DNA from 3 places in the Paenibacillus sp. LK1 genome. Region 2 is predicted to be linked to each of the others. Evidence: predicted binding sites of a transcription regulator. Region 2 holds the regulator's gene; each other region holds the start of a gene.
The links. Region 2 encodes LexA, which represses DNA repair genes until DNA is damaged. Its sites were predicted from a motif close to CGAACATATGTTCG; they were not measured.
Positions count from the first base shown of each region.

Region 1: the regulator LexA is predicted to act here: its motif matches at 2,126-2,139, upstream of addB (helicase-exonuclease AddAB subunit AddB).
Region 3: the regulator LexA is predicted to act here: its motif matches at 1,629-1,642, upstream of CS562_RS04035 (DNA polymerase IV).

Region 1 covers NZ_PEII01000012.1:59,844-63,133, reverse strand. The annotation lists gene addB (helicase-exonuclease AddAB subunit AddB) at 1-2,060, opposite strand, end outside; gene CS562_RS24170 (class I SAM-dependent rRNA methyltransferase) at 2,259-3,290, opposite strand, start outside.
Region 2 covers NZ_PEII01000005.1:316,802-320,091, forward strand. The annotation lists gene CS562_RS13650 (hypothetical protein) at 1-381, opposite strand, end outside; gene CS562_RS13655 (DUF896 domain-containing protein) at 508-717, opposite strand; gene CS562_RS13660 (LysM peptidoglycan-binding domain-containing protein) at 814-1,191, opposite strand; gene lexA (transcriptional repressor LexA) at 1,497-2,123, shown strand; gene CS562_RS13670 (aldehyde dehydrogenase) at 2,237-3,290, opposite strand, start outside.
Region 3 covers NZ_PEII01000002.1:48,600-51,889, forward strand. The annotation lists gene CS562_RS04030 (FRG domain-containing protein) at 1-765, shown strand, start outside; gene CS562_RS04035 (DNA polymerase IV) at 1,692-2,933, shown strand; gene CS562_RS04040 (YolD-like family protein) at 2,930-3,290, shown strand, end outside; gene CS562_RS04045 (YhjD family protein) at 3,279-3,290, shown strand, end outside.

The DNA.
Region 1 (3,290 bases), on a different contig from region 2:
CGTACAATTTCCGAGGGCAGTAATGTTTTCCCTTCATCATCTGCAACGGGATAACTCAGCCATAACTGCTTGCTCGCCGCTGTCAGGGCGGTATAGATCAGAAAGCGTTCATCCAGCATTTGTCTTGTTGCTCCCGGCCCAAGCCCCAGTCCTCTCTCTGTCAATAACAGCCGTTCCTGCTCAGTTAATACACCATCATCCTGAGGTACAGCAGGCAGTTCACCATCTACTGCACCCAGAATAAATACGTACTTGATACCCTGAAGACGTGTACGATCCATCGATCCAACCAACACTTGATCAAGCGCTGGAGGAACAAGTCCCAGCTTCAGTTCGGTTAATCCGGTCTCCATCAGCCCAGCAAATAGATCGATATCCAGCCGTTCGGCCCCCATCATATCAACCATCTGATCTAATAGATCTAGAACGGCACCCCAAATTTGACGATGCTCTCTCGAACGTTCCGGATCACCCTGGGCCTTGGCTTCTGCAGACATCTGATCCAGCTTCCAAGGAATCTCAGCATCTTCCAGTAATCTGTAAAGCGCCGCACATTGGTCTTTAGCTGTCTTTGCCTTGCTCATTCGTTTCTCAAAAGCACCCAGTGGATCAACAATCACTGTACGGCATTTTTCCATTAAGGACAGCATTTGTTCCCGGCCCCTGCTGCGGACATCCTGATCGTTGTCTTCCAAGGACAGGCTGGGTACATACTTCCATGGCTTGCCATCTGTCCAGCGGTATCCGTGAATTCCGCAAGCTAATATATAATTTTCGAGCTGGTCCATATCTTCACGTGTAATGGAACCGTCCCGTGGAAGCAACAGATCCGTTTTCACACAGCGAAACACATCCTCATAACGCCAGCGACGGCGAACGATATCGAGTGCTGAACGAATAAATTCCGCTAATGGATGATGTAGTTCATTTCTTCTCCGATCCAGAAAGACAGGCACGCCATAGTCCCTGAACAGGGGCACAGCAATGTCGGCATATGTATCCAACTGACGAACAAGCACTGCCATATCTCGATAACGCGCACCTTCAACTTGCGCCAGACGACGCATCTCACGAAGTGCTCCTTCCATCTCAGCCCTGCGGTTCTCAGCGACGTACAGTCGGACACCTGCATCACGCCCCTCGCTCTTCCAGCGAACTCTGCGATCAAAGCCAGCCTCCAAATGCGCCAGTCCAGGACTGCCCTCATATCTCGGCAAAACTTCCGGTTGAAGCACGGTTGTCTCATTAAAAACACCCAGATCCTCAGCCATACCTTTGAGACGTGCATATGCACTCGCTGTGGGATGGAACAGCTCCAGTTCTCCTGGAAGTGCGCCGTGGTCGTAAGCACGATCCAACGTCAATGCAATTGTGACGGAAGAAGCTTGCAGCATCAATCTTCCAATGACACTCATTTCCTGCGGGGTAAATCCCTGAAATCCATCGATCCAGATCTGTGCATCTTGCAGCAACGTGCTCTCCGGCAACCGCTCTGTCAGTTCAGTCAACGTGTCTTCATCATCGATATATAGTTCGGTTAATTCCTTTTCATAGTCACGGTATATAAGTAGCAAGTCATGCAGCTTGTCCCCCAGAATCGGTGCAGAAGAGGAAGTATTCCATGTGGAAAGTCCTTCTTCCAGTGAAGTAGGGTCAAGTTCATAACGTTTAAACTCACTGTATAAATCATTTAAGTCTCCTATAAATCCCAGCTGGCTGCCCGATGCTCCAAACAGCTTCAATTCTTCCTTACGACGCTGAAGCACTTTGTAGAGCAGCATTTTTTTGCCTTCAGCCCCAATGGGAATACGTGCAGAACCACCTGCCTCCTGCATTACCCGATAGGCCAATCGGCGAAAACCAAGCACTTCAGCACGCATGGTACCTTTTATAGCCCCTGAAGATACCAGCGACTGTTCAGTTCGAAACGAACTCTGTTCCGGGACCAGAAGAATCAGTGGTTTACCTTGTGGTTCCTTTTGAAGCAGGGATGTGATTTCCCGGGTAATCAGCGCACTCTTACCGCTGCCTGCCCGGCCAATAACAAAGCGTACGGACATGTTTAATCCTCCAAACCATCACGAACAAGATTTTAATTCCCAGTATAACATATCTGACTTGGTTCGGAACATACGTTTGCCACTATCCGGCAATTACAGAAAGCTTCTCCACGAGCATAGCAAAGAGCCCACAGCTTATGAAAACAGTGGACCCTTTGCGTAAATGTATATTCGATCTTAAAATGAAATCGCGCTCAATTAATTCTTTTTGCTGCGTACTTCGAAGATGGCAAATTTCAGGTAATGACCTTCATCTACGCCCAAAATTTGCGGGTGATCCTTACCGGCTGCTTTCCAGTCGATCAGACGCAGTACTTTGCCTGCATCTTCGGCTGCATCCGCAATAGTTTCTAGGAAGAGATCCGGACGCATGTGGTATGAACAGCTTGCCGTTACTAAATACCCACCCTCATTCACCAGCTTCATTCCTTGGAGATTGATATCCTTATATCCACGGCATGCGCCTTTGACTGCTGATTTCGTTTTGGCAAAGGCTGGTGGATCGAGGATAACCACATCAAATGTTTTACCACCGGCTGCAAGCGCTTTGGACGTATCCACTTTCTGTTCACCAGCACGTGCACGTACGTTACGCTCATCTAGGCCTTTCACCTGTTCACGCAAGTATTGGAATGCATCCGCAACGACAAATTCGACCCGATCAGTAAAACCGTTCAGCTCTACGTTGGTACGTGCACTTTCAATCGCATGTTCTGAGATATCAAGACATGTTACTTTTTTTGCTCCATATTTGCAGGCGTTCAATGTGAAGCTGCCTGTGTGGGAGAAACATTCCAGCACAGTGGCCCCATCCCAATAAGGGAACGTCACAACCTTGCCACTTTTATTCACAGGAAGCAACTGCTGCGTACCATCCTGCTCAGTCTGTTGGAGCGTAATACCACTCTTATAACCCCAACCCTTCATAAGTGGTTCAATGGCTGCACGATTCTCGCGTTGGTCGAAGAAGTACCCTGTCTTCTGACCTTCCACGATATCCACCTTAATAAGCAATCCATTCTCCGTTACCGTGACATGACGAGGGCACTCCCCGTACAATGGTCCCTTCGTCTGCTCCAAACCTTCCAGTTCACGAATGGATACATCACTGCGTTCATAGATGCCTTCCGGCTGCATCACTTCAATTAGAGCTTGTACAATCGCTTCGCGGCAACGGTCCATGCCGAGTGTGAGCAATTGAACAACAAGGATGCTGCCAAAACGGTCAAC
Region 2 (3,290 bases):
CTCAATTACAACCGTACCTGGCTCAATTCTGAATTTCACGATATCATCGACTCCAATTGAACGCTCGCGGTTCCCTTTTGTCGTCAAAATCCGATTACTTCCTATTTTGACATAAGGGCGACGGAGCATGAAGATGACTGCCAAAAATACGTACAGCAACATGGTCACCCAGTCCCAAGTGGTCATCGGAGCTTTGACAAGAAATGTACTCATAAAGAGGTACAGGAAAGCTAGTCCGATCAGAAAAATAGGAAACAGAAGGCTGCGTCCTTTAAATACGTCCTCACCTGGTGTACCGGAAATCGGTTTACCGCTTTTTTTGCGTTGCTGATTCAACTGCTTAGAATTTTTCCGAACCGTTCTCTCGAACGAACGCGACATGAGAATCCCCCTTAGATGTTCTTTGTATCGGCTTACATAACTGCAAACCAACATTTCCCCCTATAATTTGCAACCTCTAGATAACAGGAAGAAACCTAAATATCATATTGATATCATTAGGTTTCCTTAATGTTTGAGTTTGCCTTGGTGGCCTTGATCGTTCTCATCATCTACAATTTCAATCGAATCCAGTTGCTGTCTGAAATTGCTCCGAATGTTACTCAAATAGATTTCTCTAAGCTTGGCACGCTCTGCGAGCTCTTCCTCTGTCAATCCAGTGGATTTTTGCTTACGGGCCAATTCATTAATACGTGCTACCAGACTATCTATATCCAAGCTTGTCCCCTCCAAAAATACAAAGTCTTATTAACTTTGACATGATAAGGGCAGCTTGTCAAGCTGACATGCATTAGCGCGTGTGGATATGCAGTCTTATTCTGTGAATTGAGGCAGTATTAAGACTTGCCCCACTTGTATTGAAGTTGACTGAAGTTGATTCACTTTCTTAATTGCTTCTATATATACACGTGTATCCATTGTTTCAGGTTTGTGATCTAATGATATACTCCATAGTGTATCTCCTTGTGAAACTGCCATCTTCCCTCCAGGCAATAAATCTTTCTCATTGCCAGCGAACACAGTGAGTACTGTACTGCATCCAACCAGTATAATTAAGCTTACGATTATTAATTTCAAGACCCAAGTTGGGACATTACCTTTTGCAAAAACCTTCTTAAAATTCCTTATGTTAGTTTCAACCACTTCTGAACGCACCGGTTCGTAAATGCTTTGATAAGTAGAATATCTCATTAAATATCGACCTCCAAACGTTTGTTCCTATCCGTTGAAATCAATATAACACGAACACTTGTTTTGTACAATAACTTTTTAGAACAATTGTTCGCTTTTTTTGTTGCATCCTACATTCCAATATCTTTCTTCTATTGAAAAGGGAACTGTCATTTGCAGTATTTGATTAGACCAAAAGAAAATTTTCATCTTAATTCGCAAAAAAACATTGATTTTATGGCATTTTATTTAGAACTTATGTTTGTACGAACGGAGGTTCTATGTTATAATTTTCCCAAACGTTACTAAAATGGGGTTGATACGGTATGTCGAAGATATCCAGCAGGCAACAGGCTATTCTGGAGTTTATACGCAATGAAGTCCGGTTGAAGGGGTATCCTCCTTCCGTACGCGAAATTGGTGAAGCCGTTGGATTGGCTTCCAGCTCTACAGTACATGGACATCTGGATCGTTTGGAGAAGAAAGGTCTGATTAGACGTGACCCAACCAAACCAAGAGCCATTGAACTTCTCAGCCAGGAAGAGTCAGAGCATTCACATCAGTTTGCTCACAGCGTTGCTCGCATTCCTGTCGTGGGTAAAGTTACTGCAGGGGTTCCGATCACAGCAACAGAAAATATCGAAGATTACTTCCCTCTTCCCACGCATTATGTAGGCGAACAGAAAGTATTCATGCTTTCTGTCGTAGGAGACAGTATGGTAGAAGCAGGCATTGTTAACGGAGACTATGTTATCGTACGTCAGCAGCAAACTGCAGATAACGGCGATATCGTAGTAGCCATGACTGAAGACGATGAAGCAACGGTAAAAACGTTCTACAAAGAGAAAGATCATATTCGTCTTCAACCGGAAAATTCGACTTTTGAACCGTTGCGTTTGAAACACGTTAGCATCCTGGGCAAAGTCATCGGCCTTTTCCGTGATATTCATTAATATGTATTCTAGTTGTACAGAAGTCTCACAATAAGATACTTAAAGAGGTTGTCCCGTTCAACGGGACAACCTCTTTTTTTCTTATACAATTTATATTGTTCTACGTTAGTCGATTATTCGCTGCGTTTAAGAATGCTTTTATAATGAGAGAACACTTCAAAACTCTGTTGACCATGGTAAGAACCCATTCCACTTTCCCCTACGCCGCCAAACGGTAGATAATGTGATGTCATATGAGACAAGGTATCATTAATACAACCACCACCAAAAGAAACTTGATTCAGAACCTGATTCTGCAGATCCTCATCCTGAGTGAAGATATATAATGCCAGTGGTTTTGGACGACGAACAATCTCATCTAGCATGGGATCGAGGTCGGTATACTTAAATACAGGAAGAATTGGACCAAAGATCTCTTCTTGCATCACTGGGGATTTCCAATCCAATTCCCCCAGTACTGTTGGTTCAATGAGCAGCTGATCACGTTCAGAACGCCCACCGATCATCGCTTTGCCATCTTGGAGCAAAACGGATAAACGATCAAAGTTACGTGCATTGACAATGTGCGGAAAATCAGCATTTTTCATCACGTCATCTCCAAATTTATCCTGAATTTCTGCAGCGATCAATTCAAGTAATCTGTCATGTACGTGCTCGTGTACAAGCAAATAATCCGGTGCAACACAGGTTTGCCCAGCATTCAGGAATTTACCGCGAACAATGCGCTGAGCCGCCAGCTTCAAATCTGCATCCTGATGAACAATGACCGGACTTTTACCGCCTAGTTCTAACGTAACTGGAGTCAAATGCTCAGCAGCTGCCTTCATAACAATGCGACCAACACCTGTACTGCCTGTAAAGAAAATATAATCAAACTTTTCTTTCAACAATGCCGTACTCGTCTCAACTTCCCCTTCCATAACTGCCATGTACTCACTAGGAAATATCTCATGAATCAAATCATAAGTTAGACGTGACACGGCTGGGGTTAATTCAGACGGCTTAATAATGGCACAGTTACCCGCAGCAATGGCTCCAATTAGAGGGCCGAAAGCCAGTTGGAACGGATAGTTCCATGGTGCAATAATAAGAGCAACTCCATAAGGTTCAGGATAAATGAAGCTTGTGCCATCGGGTATAGCAGAATTTGTAGGTACAGGTTTTGGT
Region 3 (3,290 bases), on a different contig from region 2:
AAGTTAATTGATATTACTCCATTACTACTGCAGAATGAAAATTTCTTTGAATTGTTAATTCAAAATAAAGATGCCCAATTAAAGTTGTTTTCCAATTTACAAAAAATGTTTGCGAATCAAGCTCATGAATTACCAAATTATATTAACAAACTGATCGAATGCTATGAATTAAACAATATAGATATCGATGGTGAGGAGCTGACTGAGAGTGAAGATATGGATGAAGAATTCTTAGAGGATGATTATGACAATCTAATAAAACTCACTGATTTAAAAGGGAAAAATGACGTTATTGAACTTTATTACTTTCTCGCTAATGAGATTTATGACGAAAATATTACTCATGGGGAAGTATATTACTTAAATAATCCAGAGTATTATTCTAATGAGGAACTGGGTATAAGAGTCTTTTTTGCTTTACTAATTAATTTGCTTCAGCTCCAATATAGAAACATTGATAAGCCTCTTAAGCTGGATCTTAATGTTTACTTCACTTATCAGCCTCCAGATCTTTTTGATAGAATTGTTAATCAAAAGGGAATGTTCATTTACCAATTATATTTGTCAAAATCGGATGAACATAATAAACATAGAACGCTACGTTTTCAATCTATAAAACCGGATTTTATAATTAAGATTCAGAATCATCAGGCAATTTTAAATGAACTTAACTTATTAGGAATAAATATCGAAAGTATTTATGGAGATTTTGATAACATTGCTAATTCGATTAAATTTAATCAACAGTATACTTTGAATACTTAAAACGAAATTTGTTTTTTCTGTAACCAGATGATGAATAAATTTTGAACCGTCAATAACACTCACTATCTTAAAAAAAGGAGTTAAAACTAGTGAGCATAGATAATATAAGTCAGGTAAATATTAGGCTTCTCTTGGGATTCAACGATTTGAGTGGATTGAGCAGAATGTAGTCGGCAAGTTCGTTGCAACTAAACAGTTCAATATGAAAAACCATGAACTGTATGAGCTACTAGATAGTCCTGGTGTGCTCCCTAAGACTGTCCAAATTAAGTGGAATAGGTTAAATGAGTTGGAACAGCACTCACTGTCTCACGATACTTTCAGAGGAAATCGTCGTTTAGTTACAAACTCAAAAAGTTGTTGTCAAAGACAAGCGCATATTCCTGTCAAAAGTCGCTATTTTAGCGGCTTTTTTATGTTATCGGTCTTAAAAGCTGAAGGGTGGATTATTTTCAAGAGACCAGCTTTACTGACTGCAGATGGAACTAATAAACTATAGTTCCAATTCATGAGTGAGTACCTTCACCTTAGCGGCTTGTTCTGATAGCAACAACCCAGAAAATTAGAAATCGGGTGCTAATGGCGGTTCTACTACATTAAATAATGATGGGGGAAACCTGGTCGGTCTGAACAAAAAGTACTTGCTAAGTTTGAAAAGAGAACAAAAGATACTCTGGGTACAAAGATGAATATTAGAACTCAACTCTTCTGACGATCACAAACAAAAGCTAACTGAAATTGTCTGCCGGAGAAGGAGTTGTTACTGTTGGGAGTTCAAATGATGGAGAAGCTGATATAACTTTGTATGATTTGAATGCATCACTACATCATTTGCCTAATATAAATATTTACCTCTTGCATAAAGAACGTATGTTCGATTTATAATATATACAAACATACGTTCTTAAAGTACAGGAGTGATTTCAATGTTGGCTAAGCAGCGAACCATTATGCTGATCGATATGCAGTCGTTTTATGCTTCAGTCGAAAAGGCAAAAATGCCTCAATACAAAAATAGACCACTCGCAGTCGCAGGCGATTCAGCAAGGCGTTCTGGTATTATTCTTGCCGCTTGTCCACTGGCCAAAGCTAAAGGTGTATCTACCGCGGAACAACTTTGGCAGTCTCTTCAGAAGTGTCTGGAACTGATCATTGTGAAACCACACATGCAAGAATACATCGAAGTATCCACTCAAATCATGTCCATTATTGAGGAGTTCACCGATCTGGTTGAACCGTACAGCATAGACGAATTATTCGCTGATTTTACAGGGTCTATACATCTATTCGGTAATGATCCAATCGATTTAGCCAAGCAAATTCAAGACAATATCTATAATGAAACAGGTGTTTACGCGAGAGCTGGCATTGGTGAAAACAAAATCATCAGTAAATTGTGCTGCGATATGATTGCTAAAAAAGCAGAGGGGGGCATTTTCCACTTAAAGAAAGAGGAGTTACACCTTCACATTGGAGATAAGCCCATCCGCGATATGTGGGGGATTGGCTCCAGAATGGAAAAACATTTGTGGAAAATGGGCATCCGAACCATTAGAGACCTGGCGAATACACCTCTTTCCAAACTAAGAAGTAAGTGGGGCGTTAATGGAGAGGTCATCTGGCGAGTCGCAAATGGACTGGACCACTCGCCAGTGACCGTCAACACACACAGTACACAAAAGGATATTGGAAATGGTATGACGCTGCCTAAAGACTACACAGAAGCATGGGAGATCGAAGTGGTCATCCTCGATATCTGTACAGAAGTGTGTAGAAGAGCCCGCAAAAAGGGGCTGATGGGTAGTGTCGTTTCCGTGAGTGTGTCTGGAGCTGATTTTGACCATCCAACGGGTTTTCACAGGCAGTTTAAACTATCTGATCCTACAAACATAACTGTTGATGTGTGCAAGATAGCCAAACGCATATTTCATCAACACTGGGATGGGCAACCTGTACGCCGTGTAGGCGTTTCCCTTTCTCAATTATCCAACGCGGATACATTTCAACTATCGTTTTTTGATGATCAAGAGCAGAAACGCGCAATTGATCAGGTGATGGACGACATTAAGGATCGATTTGGCGATATTGCCATTCTACGAGCGAGCTCTATTACGGCTGCCGGTCAAGCGATAGATAGAGCATCTAAAATTGGGGGGCATTACAAATGAGTAAAAAACTGGAAGCCAATGGATTATGGGAATCGAGCCGCATGATGCTTCCACAACATAAAGAACGAATTATACAGCATCGTACTCAAATTCATTATCAAGTAAGACCTATAGTCCTTGAAGATGAGTGGGAGATTATTGCACAAAATATAGATATGTCGCTTAACTATACGTTGCAAGCCACCATTGAAGTGTTTAATGAGTCGGACAATCGGTATTTACACGGGATCGTCACTTCAGTCAGTACCTTTGGAAAGAAAATCAAAATTGAAATGGATAATGGATTTGAATGGGTCGATTTTGATCAATTGGTCACTGTAAAGCTTGAAGAAGGAGGGGTGTACGGTGAGACAGACT